Regions from separate parts of the Streptomyces sp. CA-249302 genome, predicted to be linked through region 2. Evidence: riboswitches for the same ligand, from Rfam matches in the RefSeq annotation. Region 2 holds a riboswitch; each other region holds the start of a gene.
The links. A riboswitch is a leader RNA that binds a small molecule or an ion and turns the genes downstream of it on or off. The one in region 2 is predicted to bind cyclic di-AMP.
Positions count from the first base shown of each region.

Region 1: another riboswitch for cyclic di-AMP. It lies ahead of ACQEWB_RS28215 (transglycosylase SLT domain-containing protein); the one in region 2 lies ahead of ACQEWB_RS36705 (M23 family metallopeptidase).
Region 3: another riboswitch for cyclic di-AMP. It lies ahead of ACQEWB_RS20100 (transglycosylase family protein); the one in region 2 lies ahead of ACQEWB_RS36705 (M23 family metallopeptidase).

Region 1 covers NZ_JBNJMG010000001.1:6,246,879-6,253,936, reverse strand. The annotation lists gene ACQEWB_RS28240 (LolA family protein) at 1-402, opposite strand, end outside; gene ACQEWB_RS28235 (CHRD domain-containing protein) at 671-1,690, opposite strand; gene ACQEWB_RS28230 (polyprenyl synthetase family protein) at 1,832-2,842, opposite strand; partial or broken gene ACQEWB_RS28225 (peptide MFS transporter) at 3,072-3,501, shown strand; partial or broken gene ACQEWB_RS28220 (CocE/NonD family hydrolase) at 3,684-4,008, shown strand; cyclic di-AMP (ydaO/yuaA leader) riboswitch at 4,265-4,456, shown strand; gene ACQEWB_RS28215 (transglycosylase SLT domain-containing protein) at 4,462-4,944, shown strand; gene ACQEWB_RS28210 (HAD family hydrolase) at 4,949-5,764, opposite strand; gene ACQEWB_RS28205 (FAD-dependent oxidoreductase) at 5,920-7,058, opposite strand, start outside.
Region 2 covers NZ_JBNJMG010000001.1:8,096,942-8,103,999, forward strand. The annotation lists gene ACQEWB_RS36695 (M16 family metallopeptidase) at 1-774, shown strand, start outside; gene ACQEWB_RS36700 (M16 family metallopeptidase) at 771-2,159, shown strand; cyclic di-AMP (ydaO/yuaA leader) riboswitch at 2,351-2,513, shown strand; gene ACQEWB_RS36705 (M23 family metallopeptidase) at 2,527-3,291, shown strand; gene ACQEWB_RS36710 (GntR family transcriptional regulator) at 3,479-4,174, shown strand; gene ACQEWB_RS36715 (HPr family phosphocarrier protein) at 4,314-4,595, opposite strand; gene ACQEWB_RS36720 (GNAT family N-acetyltransferase) at 4,793-7,058, shown strand, end outside.
Region 3 covers NZ_JBNJMG010000001.1:4,502,281-4,509,338, forward strand. The annotation lists gene ACQEWB_RS20090 (FtsB family cell division protein) at 6-482, opposite strand; gene eno (phosphopyruvate hydratase) at 582-1,868, opposite strand; gene ACQEWB_RS20100 (transglycosylase family protein) at 2,161-2,844, opposite strand; cyclic di-AMP (ydaO/yuaA leader) riboswitch at 2,848-3,013, opposite strand; gene ACQEWB_RS20105 (transglycosylase family protein) at 3,232-4,179, opposite strand; gene ACQEWB_RS20110 (cytochrome P450 family protein) at 4,333-5,628, opposite strand; gene ACQEWB_RS20115 (tetratricopeptide repeat protein) at 5,625-7,058, opposite strand, start outside.

The DNA of each region.
Region 1 (7,058 bases), 1.9 Mb from region 2:
GCCGTCGGCGGCGACGCGCAGGGTGTGCGTGCCGGTGGCCAGTTCGGTGAGTTTCGCGGTGGGGTCGGCGGAGGATCCGTCACCGGAACCGCCGGCCGCTCCGGACGTCAGGCTGCTCTCCAGGCCGCCGAGGTCGGGCAGGCCCAGGTCGGTGGTGACCTTCACCGTGCCGGACATCTGCTGAACGTCCGACTTGGCGATCTTCTCGATGAGTTGCTGTGCGCTGATCTTCGGCAGGTCCGGGTCGCCGGAGTCGGCGAGTGCGGGGACGAGCCCGATGGTCGCCGCAGCCACCCCCACCACCGCGACCGGGACGACGTACCGCGTGGCCCTGCGCCGACCGGGGTGCAGGTCGTCGGCCGCCCCGGCGCTCGTGCTGTCGTCGGATTCGTACGGTGCCATGTCTGCGCTACCTCCGTCGTCGGCGGCGGCTTCCAACTTCGTCTGCCTGCACTCGTCTTCCACCCCAGCCGCCATTCTCACCCGAATCGGTGAGGAGTGGTGTTTTCCGTGGTTTCCAGTTGACCAAATCGGCCAGGAGGAAGCGTCAGACCTCGGAGGCAACTCCGCGTACTCCTGGGGTATGACGTGAGAGGGCGGCGCCTCCCCCGACCCGTAGGGGTCGTGGCTGGGGAGACACCGCCCGGTGGAGCCTGCGTCAACTCCTGTCTCAGCTCTGCACGAACACGTAGTCCGCCTGGTAGGGCACGCCGACGATCGTGCCCGGCGTGCAGGAGCCGGAGGGTGCGACTCCGCCGACGGTGTTCAGGCGCAGGATCTCGGCGGTGCCGGCCAGCAGGCCGTGGTGCTTGCCGGACTGGGTGGCCTTGAGGTCGAGCTCCGGAATGTTGCCGTCCCCGTTCGCCGTCTTGGACAGAAGGGCGCCGGTGACGGCGCTGCGGTCGGGCGCGACCCACTGCGGCGTACCGGAGTTGGGCTTGACGAAGGAGTGCTGGATGCCGCCGCCGAGCAGGGCGGCGACGTCCCGCTGGGCGAAGGCGTAGCCGCCGCCCTCGGCCGGCTTGCACTCGTAGATCTGCTTGCCCTTGACCACGGACGCCTGGAAGTTGTCGAAGGCGTCGCGGAAGTCGAAGGAGGCGACGGTGACCTTGTGGAGCTGGCCACGGACGGCGCCGCCCGGGAACTCGGCCGTGTGCAGGTTGGCGTAGAAGGATCCGGGGTCGTTCTTCAGGGCGTCGAGCAGCCCCTTGTCCTTCACCTGGACGGTGCCGGTGACGCTGTGCCGCCTGCTCTTCTCGAGCAGCTTGGTGAAGTCGACCTTGACGCCGCCGTTGGTGCCCTTGGCGCCCTGGTGGATGTGGAGCATGGTCGGCTTGCCGGTGCCGCGCCAGGTCACGGCGACGGAGACCTTGTCGCCCTTGACCTTGATGAACTCCAGCGCGGCGCCGTCCTTGTCGCCCACGGCCGGACCGCCCGCCACGGGCACCTCGTTGGCGCCCCGCAGGCTGGTGGCCAGCAGGGTCCCCCCGGTGCCGCCGGAGACGGTCCCGCTCTGGCTGACGATGGTCTGGTCGGTCATGCCGCTCATGCCGGCGTGCCCCGCGTGGTCGGCGCGGGAGCCTCCGGTGGCGAAGGCGGGAATCACCGCTGCGGCGACACCGCCCGCGGCGGCCACCGCGACAGCGGTGACGATCAGGCTCTTACGGCGCTTCGAGAACGTCGCGTTCATGCCCATGATTCTTTTGTCTCCCCGTAACTCGGCCGGCACCCCCTGCGCCGGCCTTCTGAGTACGAGTACGGAATCAATCTTGGATTGGACTCAGTCCAGAGTAGTGACGTGCGTCACACACCCCAGAAGGTGGTACGTGGCTCAGCCGGCCCGGTGGACCACCGCGTCGCACATCTCCATGAGGGAGAGCTTCGCGTCGCACTCCGGCAGCGGAGCCAGCGCGGCCCGCGCGTCCTCGGCGTACCGGACGGTGTCCCGGCGCGCCTGCTCCAGCGCGGGGTGCGCGCGCAGCCCGGCCAGCGCCTCGGCGTGCCGCGTGTCGTCGGTGAGGTCGGAGTCGAGCAGCTCGCACAGCGCGATGTCCTCGGCCAGCCCAAGCCGTGCCGCCCGCTCGCGCAGCCGCAGCACCGGCAGCGTCGGGATGCCCTCGCGCAGGTCCGTGCCCGGCGTCTTGCCGGACTCGTGCGAGTCGGAGGCGATGTCCAGTACGTCGTCGGCGAGTTGGAAGGCGACCCCGAGCCGCTCGCCGTACTGGGTCAGCACGTCCACGACCGTCTCGTCGGCGCCCGACATCATCGCGCCGAACCGGCAGGACACGGCCACCAGCGAGCCGGTCTTGCCGCCGAGCACGTCGAGGTAGTGGTCGACCGGGTCCCGGCCGTCCTGCGGACCCGCCGTCTCCAGGATCTGGCCGGTGACGAGGCGTTCGAACGCCTCGGCCTGGACGCGGACGGCCTCCGGGCCGAGGTCCGCCAGGATGTGCGAGGCGCGCGCGAAGAGGAAGTCGCCGGTCAGGACCGCGACCGAGTTGCCCCAGCGGGTGTTGGCGCTGTCGACCCCGCGGCGCACCGCGGCCTCGTCCATGACATCGTCGTGGTACAGCGTCGCGAGGTGGGTCAGCTCCACCACCACGGCCGAGGGCACGACTCCGGGGGCATAGGGGTCCCCGAACTGGGCGGCAAGCATCACGAGGAGCGGACGGAACCGCTTTCCACCCGCCCGTACCAAGTGCTGGGCGGCCTCCGTGATGAAGGGGACCTCGCTCTTGGTGGCTTCGAGCAGTCCCTCCTCGACGGCCGCCAATCCGGCCTGGACATCGGCTTCCAGAGCCTGGTCCCGCACGCTCAGCCCGAACGGCCCGACGACGGTCACGAGGGGTCTCCTGTCTGCTGGTGTCTACTGCCGGTTACGAGGTTTGTCGATAGGTCGCTGCCATCACTCGAGTCAGCGTATCCGGTCACCTTTCGATCACCGATGCCGCCCGCCCGTCCAGCAGGGGCGGTATCGGATCACGCCCGGTATGTTTCTGATCACCCGATAACAACGGATATTTATCGACTTGAGCTGACCACTTGTTCCACCTGGAGGGAAGCCGCCAACCGTGTCCCGAACCGAAGCCGACGTCGAGCCCGGCAGCCAACCACCCCCCGAGGACGACCACGCCTACTTCGGCCGGCCCAAGGGCCTGCTCACGGTCGCCCACGGCGGCATGGGCATGGCGGCCGGCTCGCCGACCGCATCCTCAGTTCGTACCGCGCCGTCCTGTGGGGCGGCATCCTGATCGCCTGCGGCCACTACGCGATGACGGTGCCGACCCAGGGGATGGCCTGGGGCGGACTCGGCCTCATCAGCGCCGGGACGCCGGCTTCGCGCTGTACCAGATGGCGATCAACATCGGCGCCTTCGCGGGCCTGCTGATCACCGGCCGGCTCGGCGACCACAAGGGCCGGCACCGGGGTTTCTCGGCGGCCGCGATGGGCATGACCTTCGGACTGATCCAGTACGTCGCGGGCCGCCGTCACCCAACCGGGTGACGTTACCCCTCGCGCATCCGGGTCTCGGCGCCGCCGGATTCGCGGTCGAGCACGCACGAGCGACAGCGACGACTCCGCGAGCGCAGAGACCCGATTCTCCTGAGGCCGAGGGCTCGGGGTTCCTTGCAAGGACGCGATGAACGGCATCGGGCGTGCCGTCCCGTCGGGCGCCGCGTACGGGCAGTTCGCTGGAACTGCCCGTACGCGCGCGTGCGTCGGCCGAGCCGGCGATCACCTTCGAGGAACCGGAGCAGTACGAGCCGCTCGGCGCCCCAGGGCGGGTGGCGGCTGGAGGCCGACCCGCTGTCGGCCCGCACCCGCTCCGACTGGTCGATCCGGCCGCACCGCCCGGACCTGCCCTGGGACACGACGATCCGGACGCGTTCCGAGATCAGCTGCGACGCGGAGTCCTTTTTGACCTCCAATGAGGTTGTTTGCACGGAGGGCAGCGAGGTCGCGTTCCACCGGACCCGGGAGAAGCGGATTCCATGGACGGCCAATTGACGGCGAGTTGAGGGCATTGCCCGATTTGCCACCCTTGTGGACGCCAGTGAGTTGGCTCACGCCGGACCATGATCGGCATTCCATCACATTTCGGCCGATCCGCCTTTTCCGGTATGCCAGTTGAGCCTTGGCAGCAGCAAAGGATCAAGCACCCCATACGCCTCAGAGCAAGGTCAATAGGGGTGTTCTGTGAATCCGGTACTTGTTCCGGACATGTGCTCTCGCATACGTTCCCGGCCTGTCGGGCGGACGCCGAATCCTGCCACCGCCCGGACCATCCACCGAGAACGCACGGGCAGGAGCGGGGGACCCAGGTAAGTCGCCGGGGCTGGACGTCTTCGGACATTCCGGACCGGCTTGGGGTGTAGTCGTGTCGCCTTGCGGCGGCGCGGCCGGGCAGCTCCCGCCCGAACCCGACAGCTCACCTCGCAGGCGACGGAGAGGAACCCCGTCATGTCCGCTGCCGCTCAGCACCGCCGTCCCGCCCGCTCCCGCATAGCCCGCAAGCTCGCCGCCGTGGGCCTCGGCGCCACCGTCCTCGCCCTCCCGGTCATCGGCGCGACCAGCGCCTCCGCGGCCACCACGACGACCGTGACCGCCACCTCGCTGGGCTACTCCAACACCCTCGACGGCTGGATCCGCGCCTCCCTCCAGGTGATGGCGCAGCACGGCATCCCCGGGTCGTACAACGGCATCTACCGCAACGTGATCCGTGAGTCCTCGGGCAACCCGTACGCCATCAACAACTGGGACTCCAACGCGCTGGCGGGCACCCCGTCCAAGGGCCTCCTCCAGGTCATCGACCCGACCTTCGCCGCGTACCACGTCTCCGGCACCTCGTACGACCCGTACGACCCGGTCGCCAACATCACCGCCGCCTGCAACTACGCGGCCCAGCGGTACGGCTCGATTGACAACGTCTGGGGCGCCTACTAGGCCGCTACCGGCCCTGTGGGAAGAGTCTTTCGAGGACGACGGCGATGCCGTCGTCCTCGTTCGACAGGGTGATCTCGTCGGCCACCGCCTTGAGTTCGGGATGGGCGTTGGCCATGGCGACGCCGTGGGCGGCCCAGTCGAACATGGGGATGTCGTTGGGCATGTCCCCGAAGGCGATCGTCTCGTGCGGGCCGAGGCCCAGGTGTTCGGCGGCGAGCGCGAGACCGGTCGCCTTGGTGATGCCGCATGGCTGGAGTTCGACGGTTCCGGGTCCCGACATGGTGACGGTGGCCAGCGAACCGACCACGGCACGCGCGGTCGCCGCCAACTCGTCGTCGGACAGGTCGGGATGGCGCAGCAGCACCTTGCTGATGGGCTCGCACCACAGGTCGTCGCGGCGGCCGACCCGGACCGCGGGCAGGGTCGGGTGCGGCATCAGATAGCCGGGCTCGACGAGGGTGAGCCCGTCGACGCCGTCCTGGTCCACGGCCGCGTACACCATGCCCACCTCGGCCTCGATCTTGCCGAGCGCGGTCTCGGCCAGCTCCCGGTCCAGCGTGACGGACCACAGCAGCCGGTCCGCGCCGGCGTCGTACACCTGCGCGCCCTGCCCGCACACCGCGAGCCCCTTGCTGCCGAGGTCGTCCAGGAGCGGCCGCACTCTGGGGGCCGGCCGGCCCGTCACGACCAGGTGACGGGCACCGGACTCCGCCACGCGCGCGAGGACGGCGAGGGACCGGTCGGAGAGCGTGTCGTCGCCTCGGAGCAGCGTGCCGTCCAGGTCGGTGGCGATGAGTGCATATGCGGTGGGTGCGGCCATGATCAGAGAATACGGACAGTACGCCCCATGGACTCATCGCGAACCGGACGACCGCCTTGTTCACCTGCGTGACCTGGTCAACTCCCGTACCAGTGCAGTCCCTTCGAGGCAACGGGCGGCCCGCGCCGCGGGGGCGGCGGGCCGCTCGTCGTCAATCAGGCATGTGCCGCCGCCAAGTGCTTGGCCAGCCTCGGCGACGCGAACTCCGTACCGCAGACGAACCGCATCACCGGGCCGTACGAGGCGGCGGACGGCAGGCCGGTGAAGTACAGACCCGGGACCGAGGAGACGTAACCGGCGCCCAGCCTGGGCGCGCCACGGCTCACCGCGAGGCGGGTGCGCAGTTCGTGGCCTAGGAAGTCCATCGCGGCTATGTCGACCCGGTAGCCGGTCGCCGCGATGACGTGGTCCGCGGAGAGGTTCTCCGTGCGGCCGGTGTGGCTGCGGACCGTGAGCGTCGGGCTTGTGCCGTCCGTGTCCGTGCGCACGATCCGGTCGACCTCGCTGACCTGCACCTTGCCCTCGAAGCGGTCGCGCAGCCACCAGGCACCGAGGGGGCCGAGGACGCGGCGGACGAGGTAGTGGCGGGCCTCGGCGGGCAGATAGCGGTACGGGTGCGGGTAGTAGCTGAGGGCCCACAGCGACCAGGCGCGGCCGAAGGGCGACTCGGGGCGCAGCTTCGGCTGCTTCCACGGCGGCGCGCCGAACGCGACCCGGCCGCGGCCGCGGGAGACCACCCGCACCTGGGCGCCCGCCTCCGCCGCCAGCGCCGCGGTCTCCAGCGCGGACTGGCCGGCGCCGACCACGATCAGGTCCTTGCCGGAGTAGCGCGTGAGGTCGTGGTGCTGGGAGCTGTGGGAGACCGGGCCCGTGGGGGTGGGTCCGTCCGCCGCGGCCGTGGCGAGCTCGGCCGGCAGGTGGGCGAGGCCGGACAGGCCGGTCGCGACGACGACCGCGCGGGCGGTGAACAACTCCCCCGAGTCCAGCTTCAGTTCGAAGACGCCCGCCTTGTTCCGGTCGACCGAGACCACCCGCACCCGCTCCAGCTCGGGCACCAGCTTCTGCTGGAACCACTCGCCGTAGGCGATGAAGGTCTCGATCGGGATGATGTCCTCGTCGGTCACCAGCCGCTTGATGCCGGCGGCGTCGCAGTAGTCGACGAGCTTGTGACCCTGCTGCGGCGCGTCCAGACTGGAGGCGACCGGGGTCGACTTGAGGAGCATGCCAGCGGGCATGTGGTCGCGCCAGCTGACCATGGGCTCGCCGAAGACGCGGACGGGTATGCCGCGGGCTC
Region 2 (7,058 bases):
GTGGTCGGCGACATCGACCCGGAGCAGACGCTCGCCTGGGTCGAGAAGTACTTCGGCTCCATCGCCGCGCACGACGGCAAGCCCGCGCCCCGTGACGGTTCGCTGCCCGAGATCATCGGCGAGCAGCTGCGCGAGGTCGTCGAGGAGGAGGTCCCCGCGCGCGCGTTGATGGCCGCCTACCGGCTGCCCGAGGACGGCACGCGCGCGTGCGACGCGGCCGACCTGGCGCTCACCGTCCTCGGCGGCGGCGAGTCCTCCCGCCTGTACAACCGCCTGGTACGCCGCGACCGTACGGCCGTCGCGGCCGGATTCGGCCTGCTGCGGCTGGCCGGCGCGCCCTCCCTGGGCTGGCTGGACGTGAAGACCTCCGGTGACGTCGAGGTGCCGGTCATCGAGACCGCCATCGACGAGGAGCTCGCCCGGTTCGCCGAGGAGGGCCCCACGGCCGAGGAAATGGAGCGCGCCCAGGCCCAGTTGGAGCGCGAGTGGCTGGACCGCCTCGGCACGGTCGCGGGCCGCGCCGACGAACTGTGCCGGTTCGCCGTCCTGTTCGGCGACCCGCAGCTCGCCCTGACCGCCGTCAAGCGCGTCCTGGAGGTGACTCCGCAGGAGGTCCAGGAGGTCGCCAAGGCCCGGCTGCGGCCCGACAACCGCGCGGTGCTCGTCTACGAGCCCGTCTCCCCGGAGGCCGCCGAGGACGCGGATCTCCCCGATGACCCCGAGGCCGAGGCCACGGTCGAAGCCGGCGACAAGAACGAGGAGGCGGCCAAGTGACCGAGCTCGCCACGATGGAGTTCCACCCGCAGCCCCAGGCGGGCGAGGCCAAGCCGTGGGCGTTCCCGGCACCCACGCGCGGGGCGCTCGGCAACGGCCTCACCGTGCTGCGCTGCCACCGCCCCGGCCAGCAGGTCGTCGCCGTCGAGGTGCTCCTCGACGCGCCCCTGGAGGCCGAACCGGCCGGCTTCGACGGTGTCGCCACGATCATGGCGCGCGCCTTCTCCGAGGGCACCGACAAGCACTCCGCCGAGGAGTTCGCCGCCGAGCTGGAGCGCTGCGGCGCCACCCTCGACGCGCACGCCGACCACCCGGGCGTCCGCATCAGCCTCGAGGTACCGGCCTCCCGCCTGGCCAAGGCGCTCGGTCTGCTCGCCGACGCCCTCAGGGCGCCCGCGTTCGCCGACAGCGAGGTCGAGCGGCTGGTCCGCAACCGCCTCGACGAGATCCCGCACGAGCTGGCCAACCCCTCCCGCCGGGCCGCCAAGGAGCTCTCCAAGGAGCTGTTCCCGGCGACCTCGCGGATGTCGCGCCCGCGCCAGGGCACCGAGGAGACCGTCGAGAAGATCGACGCGGCGGCCGTACGTGCCTTCTACGACCGCCATGTCCGGCCCGCCACGGCCACCGCGGTGGTCGTCGGCGACCTCACCGGCATCGACCTGGACGCGCTGCTCGGCGAGACCCTGGGCACCTGGACCGGCTCCAAGGCCGACCCCCGCCCCGTGCCCCCGGTGACCGCCGACGACACCGGGCGCGTGATCATCGTCGACCGCCCCGGCGCCGTCCAGACGCAGCTGCTCATCGGCCGCGTCGGCGCCGACCGGCACGACCGCGTGTGGCCCGCGCAGGTGCTCGGCACGTACTGCCTGGGCGGCACCCTCACCTCCCGCCTGGACCGCGTCCTGCGCGAGGAGAAGGGCTACACCTACGGCGTGCGGGCCTTCGGCCAGGTCCTGCGCTCCGCCCCGGACGGCACCGGCGCCTCGATGCTCGCCATCAGCGGCTCCGTCGACACCCCGAACACCGGCCCGGCGCTCGACGACCTCTGGAAGGTGCTGCGCACGCTCGCCGAGGGCGGCCTCACCGACGCCGAGCGGGACGTCGCCGTGCAGAACCTCGTCGGGGTGGCGCCGCTCAAGTACGAGACCGCGGCGGCCGTCGCGAGCACGCTGGCCGACCAGGTCGAGCAGCACCTGCCCGACGACTACCAGGCGACGCTGTACCGGCAGCTCGCCGCGACCGGCACCGTGGAGGCCACCGCGGCGGCAGTGAGCGCCTTCCCGGTGGACCGCCTGGTGACCGTCCTCGTCGGTGACGCGGCGCAGATCAAGGCGCCCGTGGAGGCCCTCGGCATCGGTGAAGTGACCGTGGTGGCCGCCGAGTAGGGGCACGCGCGCGTGAGGGCCCTGGTGACTGAAGTGTCACCAGGGCCCTCGTATGTCCGAATTGGGGCGGAGGTTGCCTGTCTGCCCTGTGGGATGCGCTACAAACACCGTGATCCGTTTGGGGATTGAAAGCGGGCCCGCTTAGCGTCGTCCGGGCTGTCCGTCAGGCACCGCGCCGCATCCGTGGCACCGGGCAGTCATCGCCGAGTCCCCGTACGGCGCGAGCCAGGGGAGCCGGGGACCCATCGAAGTCCCTGGGGTGAATCGGACGCCCGCGCGCCAGCGAGGGGGTCCGTAGGAGACCTTCCTGCTCCGAACCCGTCAGCTAACCCGGTAGGCGAGAAGGAAGGAAAGGACCAGCCAGTACATGGCGTTCATGTGCGCCACCGGGAAGCACCGCCGTCCCAGCCGCGTCAAGCGTTCCACCGTCCAGGCGGCCGGCGTCGCCGCCCTCGCCACCACCGGTGTCATCGGCACCCTCGCGTCTCCCGCGCTCGCCGCCGACAACTCGGTCGAGCAGACCGGCCTCAACCCCGTCATCGCCATCGGCGACTCCATAGCCGACAAGATCGACGCCCAGGCCGACGCGCAGAAGCAGGCCGCCGAGGAGGCCGCCCGCAAGAAGGCCGCCCTGGAGGCCGCGCGCAAGAAGGCCGCCGCCAAGGCCAAGGCGGAGCGTGAGGCCAAGGAGCGCGCCGCCCGCGCGGCCGAGCGCAAGCGCCTCAACACCTTCGTCGCGCCGATCTCCAACTCGTACGTCTCCACGGGCTACAAGACCGGCGGTTCCCTCTGGTCCTCCGGCAGCCACACCGGCATCGACTTCCACGCGGCGAGCGGTACGTCCGTCCACGCGGTCGGCTCCGGCACGGTCGTGGAGGCCGGGTGGGGCGGGTCCTACGGGAACAACATCGTGATCAAGATGAGCGACGGGACGTACACCCAGTACGGTCACCTGTCGTCCATAGGCGTCTCGGTGGGCCAGACCGTCACCCCGGGCCAGCAGATCGGCCTCTCCGGCGCGACCGGCAACGTCACCGGACCGCACCTGCACTTCGAGGCCCGTACGACCCCCGACTACGGCTCGGACATCGACCCCGTCGCCTACCTGCGCTCGCACGGCGTGAACGTCTGACGACGGACCGCAGGATCTCCTGGAACCCCGGCTCCCCGAGCCGGGGTTTCGCCGTTTCCGTCACCTTGGTGTCCAAAAAATATCCATGGATTCCGACCCCCCGTCGGAAATTCCCGCCGTTTGCAATAGAGTCACCGAACACACGTCAATCGGCGACGTTTCACGGGGATTAAGACGGAGGTCGGTCATGCGTATTCCGGCGCACTCGGTATGCACGGCGATCAGAGACGACATCGTCGCCGGTGTCTACGAGCGCGGGAGCCGCCTCACCGAGGAACTCCTGGCCCGTCGCTACGGCGTCTCGCGCGTCCCCGTCCGTGAGGCCCTGCGCACCCTGGAGGCCGAGGGCTTCGTGGTGACCCGGCGGCACGCGGGCGCGTGCGTGGCCGAACCGAACGAGCAGGAGGCCGCCGACCTGCTGGAGATGCGCATGCTCCTGGAGCCGCTCGGCGCCTCCCGCGCCGCCCAGCGGCGTACAGAGGCCCACCTCAAGGTCCTGCGCGGCCTGGTGAGACTGGGTCAGGAGCGGGCCAGGAGGGGCAGCAGCGAGGATCTGCGCTCCCTGGGCAGCTGGTTCCACGAGACGCTCGCCCAGGCCTCCGGCAGCCCCGCGCTGACCTCGATGCTGACGCAGCTGCGCCACAAGATCGCCTGGATGTACGCCGTGGACGCCCCCGTCAACCCCGTGGAGTCCTGGGCGGAGCACGGCGCGATCGTCGACGCGGTGGCCCGTGGCGACAGCGAACGCGCGCGTGCCGTCACCTCGCTGCACACCGAGCGCTCCAGCGCGGTGCACCGGCTGCGGTTCACCTCCGGCGGCGATCGCACCGACCGTGTGAGGAACTCGCAACATGCCGTAAACATGCCGAGCCTGCGGCATTAACACGGGCGCCGTATACAAAGAAGTGAGAAATTCGCGGGGGTTATTCATGCTGCCCCCGATCGGGAATTCGGCGATCCCGGTGGAGGAAATGCGAAGGGCTCGCCCGGTAATTCGGACGAGCCCTTCTGTGATGCCCTGATCAGACGGTCTCGGGAAGCTCCTCGAGGCCCTCGGAGACCAGCTTGGCCAGACGGTCGAGGGCGACGTCCGCGCCCTCGGCGTCGGAGGCGAGGACGATCTCCTCGCCACCCTGGGCGCCCAGGCCCAGGACGGCCAGCATGGAGGCCGCGTTGACGGGGTTGCCGTCGGCCTTGGCGATCGTCACCGGGATACCTGCGGCCGTGGTGGCCCGGACGAAGATGGAAGCGGGGCGGGCGTGGAGGCCCTCGGCCCAGCCGACGTTGACGCGGCGCTCAGCCATGTGATGCTGCCCTTCGGTGTTCAGGGTTGTCTAGACCAGTTTCCCACACGCGAAGCGTGCCCGGACCGGACCTTCGTCCGTCCGGTGTGAGTAGTCGGGCCGCGGCCTCGGCCCGACTTCCGTCCTGCCCGCTCTGCTGTCGGTTCTCCACAGACTGCCTCGCGCCGTTGTCGGACGCGAGCCGTACTCTGGGGCCCATGCAGACCTCGTCGGACCGGCACGAGTACCCCGCCCACTGGGAAGCCGACGTGGTGCTGCGCGACGGCGGCACCGCACGCATCCGCCCCATCACCGTTGATGACGCCGAGCGCCTGGTCAGCTTCTACGAGCAGGTGTCGGACGAGTCGAAGTACTACCGCTTCTTCGCGCCCTACCCGCGTCTGTCCGCAAAGGACGTCCACCGCTTCACGCACCACGACTTTGTGGACCGGGTGGGACTCGCGGCCACGGTCGGCGGCGAGTTCATCGCCACCGTACGCTATGACCGCATTGGTGCCGACGGCATGCCCGCGTCGGCCCCCGCCGACGAGGCCGAGGTCGCCTTCCTTGTCCAGGACGCGCACCAGGGCCGTGGTGTCGCCTCCGCCCTCCTGGAGCACATCGCGGCCGTCGCCCGCGAGCGCGACATCCGCCGCTTCGCCGCCGAGGTGCTGCCCGCCAACACCAAGATGATCAAGGTGTTCACGGACGCGGGCTACACCCAGCAGCGCCACTTCGAGGACGGCGTCGTACGCCTGGAGTTCGACCTCGAACCCACCGACCGCTCGCTCGCCGTCCAACGCGCGCGTGAGCAGCGCGCGGAGGCGCGGTCCGTACGGCGGCTCCTGGTGCCCGGCTCGGTCGCCGTGGTCGGCACCGGGCGCACCGCCGGGGGCGTGGGCCGCAGCGTTCTCGACAACATCAGGGACGCCGGGTTCACGGGTTCGCTGTACGCCGTGAACAAGGCCTTCCCCGACGACCTCAAGGAACTCGACGGCATCCCCGCCCACCGCTCGGTCCGGGACATCGACGGGCACGTGGACCTCGCGGTCGTCGCCGTGCCCGCCGAGCAGGTGCCCGAGGTCGTCACCGAGTGCGGCGAACACGGAGTGCAGGGGCTGGTCGTGGTCTCCGCCGGGTACGCCGAGAGCGGGCCCGAGGGGCGCGAGCGCCAGCGCGAACTCGTGCGGCACGCGCGCACGTACGGCATGCGGATCATCGGGCCGAACGCCTTCGGGGTCATCAACACCTCGGCCGAGGTACGGCTCAACGCCTCCCTCGCCCCCGAGATGCCCCGCCCCGGCCGCATCGGCCTGTTCGCCCAGTCCGGCGCCATCGGCATCGCCCTGCTGTCCCGGCTGCACCGGCGCGGCGGCGGCGTCACAGGGGTCACCGGCGTCTCGACCTTCGTGTCGTCCGGCAACCGCGCGGACGTGTCCGGCAACGACGTCATCCAGTACTGGTACGACGACCCGGACACCGACGTCGTACTGATGTACCTGGAGTCCATCGGCAACCCGCGCAAGTTCACCCGCCTCGCCCGGCGCACCGCGGCCGCCAAGCCGCTGGTAGTCGTCCAGGGCGCCGGCAGCGCACCGCAAGGGCACGCCGTACGGGCCACGCGCCTGCCGCACGCGACGGTGTCCGCGCTGCTGAGGCAGGCCGGGGTCATCCGTGTCGACACCATCACCGAACTCGTCGACGCGGGCCTGCTGCTGGCCCGGCAACCGCTGCCGAAGGGCCCGCGCGTGGCGATCCTCGGCAACTCCGAGTCGCTGGGGCTGCTGACGTACGACGCCTGCCTCTCCGAGGGGCTCAGGCCGCAGCAGCCGCTGGACCTGACCACGGGGGCCACGGCGGGCGACTTCCACGCGGCGCTGCTGCGGGCCCTCGGGGACGACTCGTGCGACGCCGTGGTCGTCACCGCGATCCCGGCGATCGGCGAGGCCTCGGTCGCGGACGCCGAGCTGGCCGAGGCGCTGCGGTCCGCCGCGGAACAGGTCCCCGGCAAGCCCGTGCTCGTCGTACATGTGGAGCTCGGCGGGCTCGCCGAAGCCCTGTCGGCCGCGGCCGGCACCGCACCGCAGGCCGAGGCCAAGGCCTCCGGTGCCCGCCGGCTCCGCCCTTCGCAGCAGTTGCCCCCGCCGTCCTCCGCACCGACCCCGCCCGGGGCGCCGCGGCCCCCTGACACCGAACCCCGCCTCATCCCCGCCTACCCCGCCGCCGAGCGCGCCGTCCGGGCCCTCGGCGAAGCCGTGAAGTACGCCCAGTGGCGGCGCGAGGCCGCCGAGCCCGGCAAGGTGCCCGAGTACGAGGACATCGACGAGAAGGGCGCCGCCGCCCAGATCGACGGCATGCTCACGCGCGGACAGGGCCTCACCCTCGGCACCGAGGAGACCTGCGAGCTGCTCGGGCGGTACGGAATCGCCGTACGCAGGGCCGTCCCGTCCTTCACCGCGGACGACGCCGCACGGGCCGCCGGGA
Region 3 (7,058 bases), 3.6 Mb from region 2:
TCGGGTCACTGGTCGGAGGCGTCGGACTTGTCGACCCCGTCCCAGACGTTCGTGTACCAGGGCCGGTCGGCGGCGCCCAGTTCGGCGCGGGACTGCTTGGCCGCGTCCGGGTCGATGACGACGTAACCCGTCTCGCCCGGCAGCACGTAGTGCAGCCGCTGCCGGATCTGCTGCTCGGCGTAGGAGTCGTCCTGCCAGCGGGCCTTGAGGTCGCGCAGCTGCTCGACCTTCTCCTGCTCCTGCTGCTTCTGCCGCTCCAGGTCGGAGATCTCGGCGCGCTGGGAGACGTACTGCCTTATGGGATAGGCGAGCGCGACCACCAGGGTGCACAGGACGAGCGCCAGCAGGGCCGCGCGGCCGGTGAGCCGGGAGCGGCGGGCCTGCCGCTTGGTCTGGGAGCGGTAGACCCGGGCCGCGGTCTGCTCGCCGAGCAGCTTGAGCCTGGTCGCGGTGGAGAACCGGTCCCGGTCCTTCACGGCCATGTCCCCGCCTCCCGTTCATACGCGCGTACGTCCCCGCACACGGTACGGGACCGGTACGGGGACGTACGTACGACTGGCGCAGCCTTAACCCTTAACGGGTCAGCCCTTGAAGCGGGGGAAGGCGGAGCGGCCGGCGTAGACCGCCGCGTCGTCGAGGATCTCCTCGATGCGCAGCAGCTGGTTGTACTTGGCGACGCGCTCGGAGCGGGCCGGGGCGCCGGTCTTGATCTGGCCGCAGTTGGTGGCGACGGCGAGGTCGGCGATGGTGACGTCCTCGGTCTCGCCGGAGCGGTGCGACATCATGCACTTGAAGCCGCTGCGCTGGGCGAGCTCGACGGCGTCCAGGGTCTCGGTGAGCGAGCCGATCTGGTTCACCTTGACCAGCAGGGCGTTGGCGGCGCCGTCGTCGATGCCGCGGGCCAGGCGCTCCGGATTGGTGACGAAGAGGTCGTCGCCGACGATCTGGACCTTGTCGCCCAGCTTGTCGGTGAGGACCTTCCAGCCCGCCCAGTCGTCCTCGAACAGCGGGTCCTCGATGGAGACGAGCGGGTAGGCCGCGACGAGCTCCTCGTAGTACTCCGTCATCTCGGCGGCGGAGCGCTCCTTGCCCTCGAAGAGGTACTTGCCGTCCTTGTAGAACTCGGAGGCGGCGACGTCGAGCGCGAGGGCGATCTGCTCGCCCGGGGCGTAACCGGCTTCCTTGATGGCCTCGAGGATGAGGTCGAGGGCGGCGCGGTTGGAGTCCAGGTTCGGGGCGAAGCCGCCCTCGTCGCCGAGGCCGGTGGACAGGCCGCGGCCCTTCAGCACCTTCTTGAGGGTGTGGTAGACCTCGGTGCCCCAGCGCAGCGCCTCGGAGAAGGACTCCGCGCCGATCGGGGCGATCATGAACTCCTGGATGTCCACGTTGGAGTCGGCGTGCGAGCCGCCGTTCAGGATGTTCATCATCGGGACGGGCAGCAGGTGCGCGTTCGGGCCGCCGAGGTAGCGGAAGAGCGGCAGGTCGCTGGCCTCGGAGGCGGCGTGGGCGACGGCGAGGGAGACGCCGAGGATGGCGTTGGCGCCGAGGGAGCCCTTGTTGTCGGTGGCGTCCAGGTCGAACATCGCCTGGTCGATCAGGCGCTGCTCGGTGGCGTCGTAGCCGACGAGCTCCGGGCCGATCTGCTCGATGACGGCGAGGACGGCCTTCTCGACACCCTTGCCCTGGTAGCGGTTGGGGTCACCGTCGCGGAGCTCGATGGCCTCGAAGGCACCCGTGGAGGCGCCGGACGGGACGGCGGCACGACCCGTGCTGCCGTCGTCGAGGCCGACCTCGACCTCGACCGTGGGGTTGCCTCGGGAGTCCAGGATTTCCCGGGCTACGACGACGTCGATGGACGGCACGAGCATCTCCTTCTTGGGATCTGACGCGGCTACGGCACTGCCGCAGCGGCTCTGCGAGACGAGCCTAACCGGCTCCGGCCGATCGGCCACGTCGCCGACCGCCCCTTGGGCAGAACCGAGAGTAAATTGTTTCCGAACGGAACAAAAACCTGCGCGAAAGAGCGCACAAAAAGCCCCGCCCCGGTGCGTACGGGGGAACACGCACCGAGACGGGGAGCCCGTGGGGGACGGGGGAGACCCTCACGTGTCCTCCATATTGGTGGACACGGCTGTGTGGGCCCTGTGGTTCAGCTAGGACTTACTTCAGGTGCAGCTGCTGACCCGGGTAGATCAGGTTCGCGTCCTCGACGATGTCCTTGTTCAGCTTGAACAGCTTCTGCCAGCCGCCCTTGACCTTGTGCTTCTCGGCGATCGAGCTGAGGGTGTCGCCCTTGACGACCTTGTACTCGCCGTCGCCCTTCTTGACCTTCTTGCCGGTCGGGGTGGTGACGGTCTTCGTCGACTTCTTCACCGTCGTGCGCTCGGAGGAGCGGGAGGCGGTCTGCGACTCGGAGGAGCGGGTGCTCGTGCTGCTGGAGGAGGAGCTCGACGCGCTGCTGCCGTTGTAGGCGGCGCTGGACAGGCCCGTACCGCAGACCGGCCAGGCACCCTTGCCCTGGGATGCGAGGACCTTCTCGGCGACGGCGATCTGCTGCGCCTTGGAGGCCTGGTTGGCCTGCGAGGCGTAGGCGGTGCCGCCGTACGCGGCCCAGGTGGAGGCGGAGAACTGAAGGCCGCCGTAGTAGCCGTTGCCGGTGTTGATGGACCAGTTGCCGCCGGACTCGCACTGGGCGACGGCGTCCCACTCGGAGGCGGTGGCGGCGGAGGCGTTGCCGGCGGCCATCAGCGGGGCGGCGATGGCGACACCGGTGACGCCGGCGAGCGCGGCGACGCGGGTGGCCTTGGACGGACGACGATGCTTGCCCTTGCCGGAAAACAGCATGGTTGATCCCCTCACCGACGCCTGCGAGGTGAGCTGTCGGGTTCGGGCCGGTTGAGTTGCCCTGCCACGTGCCTCCCGGCACGCGACTTCACCCCAAGCCGCCACCGTCAACTGCCCGGTGGGGCACTTACCTTGGGTCCCCCGCTCCTGCCTACGGCGCTGCTAAGCGACGACTGTTCCCGTACGGCCGCTGGCAGGACTCGGCGTTGCGACAGACGGGGCTCGGGTTGCCGAGCGGTGACGACCGTAGACAGGGACTCCGCGGAATTTCAAAGACGATCAGGGCTTCTGAGACTCATCCCACACTTTCACCAAACCGGACATTCAGTGGCGAAACATGACGCGAACTCCCGTCGTTTTTCGCCCTGTTCGACGCCGATTCGACACCTATTCGACGGGGAGTTCCAGGGTCTGACCGGCGCCGATGCGGTTCGGGTCGGTGCCGATGGCCTGCTTGTTCGCGGCATAGAGGGCGCGCCACCCGCCGTCCAGGCCAAGGGAGTCGGCGATCGAGGCGAGGGTGTCGCCGGCGTGGACGGTGTACGTGTCGTTCGTACGACCCGTGTCCGCGTCCTCCTCGGCGGCGGCACCGCGGTGGCGGCCGCCGCCGATCGCGCCGGTGTCGACGAGGCTCCAAGAGCCGACGGCCTGCTCGGAGTTGTCCGACTCGTCACCCTTCGCCCGATCTGTGGACGAACTGTCGGCCTCCTGTGAGGCGGAGGGCGACGCCGAACTGTCGGATTTGGCGGAGTTGTCCGCGCCGTCCGCCCCGTCGGCAGAGGCGCTCGGGGAGGCCGAACTGTCGGATCCGTCACCCGAGGACGAGGACGAGGAGTCCGAGGCCGAGTCGCCGGACGAGTTGGACAGGCCCGTGGAGTCGGAACCGCCGGACGAGTCGGAACTCCCGGACGAACCGGACGAGTCGTCCGCGACACCGGTGTCCACGTCGGCCGAGCCGGAGTCCTTGGTCAGCCCGGTGGTCAGCCCGCAGGTGTGGAACGCGCCCACGCCCTGGTCGTCGAGCAGCTTCTCGGCGACGGCGATCTGCTGGTTCCGGCTGGCCAGATCCGCGCTCGGGGCGTAGTCGAGGCCGCCGTACTGCTCCCAGTGCTCCTGGGTCAGCTTCAGTCCGCCGTAGAACCCGTCACCGTTGTTCTCGCTCCACGAGCCGCCGGTCTCGCACTGGGCCACCTTGTCCCAGGTGTTCCCGTCGGCGGCGCTGGCGCCGCTCGCGGCGAACAACGGGATCGCGATGGCGGAGCCGGTCACGCCGGCCGCGACGAGGAGAGCCGGAGCCTGGCGGGGGCGACGGTGACGACCGTTCCCGGAGAGCATGCGGAGGCCTTTCGCGAGACAGCAGTGACCGCGGCGCGTGAAGCTTGGGCCAAACCTTGGCGCCGCCATGGTCCGAGAACCTATCGACTGACGATCACTTGTCACAAGTTAATGCCGCGTAGATCACGTGAAGATCACAGACTTGAGTGCGTGTCACGTTTGGCCGGATGGCTGTAGTGGCTCAACAGGGCTGAACTCGACCGGCAGCGTACGCAGTCCACGCATGATGAGCCCCCCGCGCCACCTCAACTCCGCCGGGTCGGCGGCAAGTTGCAGATCCGGGAGCCGGGTGAGGAGGGTGGCGAGCGCGGTCTGCCCCTCGAGTCGGGCCAGCGGGGCGCCCAGACAGTAGTGGATGCCGTGTCCGTATCCCAGGTGCTGGTTGTCGCGGCGGGAGAGGTCGAGGGTGTCGGGATCGGCGAAGCGCTCGGGATCCCGATCAGCCGCGGCGAGTACGACGAGCACCGGATCGCCGGTCGCGATGTCCTGGCCGCCGATGCTGAGCGGCTCGGTGGCGAACCGCCAGGTGGCGAGCTCGACGGGACCGTCGTACCGGAGAAGCTCCTCGACTCCCGTCTCCAGCAGGCCGAGTTCGCCGGCGGCGAGGGAGGACTGGAGGCGGTGGCGCTGGTCGGGGTGGGTGAGGAGGGCGTAGGTGCCGTTGCCAATGAGATTGACGGTGGTCTCGAAACCGGCGAACAGGAGGATGAAGGCCATGGCGGCGGCCTCGTTCTCGGTGAGGTGCTCGCCGTGGTCGGAGGCGCGGATGAGACCGGAGATGAGGTCTTCACCGGGGGCGGGTTCGGCGGGCAGTGCCTCGCGTTTGCGGTGGATGAGTTCGGCGAGATAGCCGCGCATCTTCTTCACGGACCGCGCGACGCCGCCGCGCGGTCCGCCGCCGTGCCGGATCATCATCCCGGCCCAGTCCCGGAAGTCGTCCTGGTCCTCTCGGGGGACGCCGAGCAGATCGCAGATGGCGTAGATGGGGAGGGGGAAGGCGAAGTCGTGGATGAGGTCGGCTTGGCCCTTCGCCGCGAACTGGTCGATGAGGTGGTCGGTGAGCTGCTGGACGCGGGGCGTGAACTCGGCGACGCGGCGGGGGGTGAAGGCCTTGCTGACGAGTCGGCGGAGGCGGGTGTGGTCCGGGGGGTCGATGTTGAGGAGATGCGTCATCAACTCGGCCTTCCGCTCCCCCGGGATACCCGTCTTCCCCTTGGCGTGGGCGGGCTCGTCGTGGTGGGCGGGGTTCTTGGAGAGGCGGGGGTCGGCGAGGGTCTGCTTGGCGTCGGCGTACCGGGTGACCAGCCAGGCTTCCACTCCGCTGGGGAGGGTGGTGCGGTGGACGGGGGCGTGGTCGCGGAGCCAGGCGTATGCGGGGTAGGGGTCTGTGGCGAATTCCCAGGTGAAGAGTTCGGGGGTGGGGGTGGCGGGGGTGGGCTGGTTGGTCACTCGTCGACGGTATCCGGCGGATCGGTGGCGGGGTGGCCGGGTGGCTTCGGGAGGCTTTCGAGGAGGTCGGGCGGGTTGGCTTCGGCGGCCCTGCGGAACCATTCCTCGGCCTCCGCGGTCCTGCCCTGCTTTCTCAGCAGTTCCGCGATGAGGTCCTCGGTGTCCGTGACACCCTGCCCCAGAGCCTGCTGATACAACGCCATGGCCTCGTCGGAGCGGCCCTGTCCCTCCCACCAGATACCCAGGTTGCGGGTCGCGTCCGCGTCCCCGCCGTCGACCGCCTGCCGGTAGAGCCGCTCCACCTCGGCCATGTCGCAGTCGGTCCGCCAGGAAAGCTGCGCCCCCAGTTCGCTCGCCGCACGCGCGTCTCCCCATGCGACCGCGTAACGGAGCCAGTCGTGGCCCTTCGCCTCCTCCGCCCACCACCGGCTGAGGAGGGTGCCCAGACTCCCCGCGACCTCCCGATGGCCGGCGATCGCGGCCCTGCGCAGCCAGCGGATCGCCTCACCCTCACGTCCGGTCCCGGCGAGCATGTCGGCCAGCTCGTGCGCCGCCGTCCAGTCCCCCGCCTCGGCCGCCGTGCGCAGCCAGCGCTCCGCCCGCCGCCGCAGCAGGCTGCCGAGCCGGGCGGCGGCTTCGGTGCTGCCCGCCGTGGCCGCCAGTTCCAGGTACCGCAGCGCGCGGTCCTCGTCGCCGCGGTCCTCCATGATCCGCGCCAGTTCGACCTGCGACGGCAGGTGCCCCGACTTCGCCGCCATCCTCAACCACGCCTCGCGCTCCTCTCCCTCGGCGCGCCGGGCGAGGCCGAGCACCACGTCCAGGTCACCCGCCTCGATCCGGGGCTGCATCGCCGTGCGGGCCGCGTCGAGGACTGTGCGGAAGTCGGGCGCGGAACCCTGCCCACGGAACGCGTCGAGCAGCGTCCACCACACCCCGTCCGGCACCGGCTCCAGGTCGCCCGACCCCACCGCCTCCGCGACCAGCGCCCCGTACGCGCGCCAGGTGTCTCCCTCGTCGCCCGGCACCAGCAGTCCCGAGACCCCGAACATCGGGGTCGTCGCCCAGGCGAAGGCGTCCTCGAACGACTCGCGTTCCTCTGCCCGGTAGTGCTCCTGCACTTTCCCGAGCAACTCGGCGGACACGCCCCCGACCCCGCACCGGGCGATGTCGACCGCCGCCCGGACCAGCAACTGCCCACGCGGATGCTCCAGTTGGGTCCCGACGCGGCGCCACTCGTCGAACAGGTGGTGTCCGACGGCAAAGTACGAGGCCACGCCCTCCGCACCGCTCCACATGTACGCCGGGTACGCACGCGGGTCCTCGAGCCGGGCCAGCCGGTCCAGTTCGGCCGCACTCCAGTCCCGGCCCAGCTCCACCGTGCGGGCATCGGCGACGACCCGCTCGCCGGGCGCCGTCCCTCTTCGACGGCG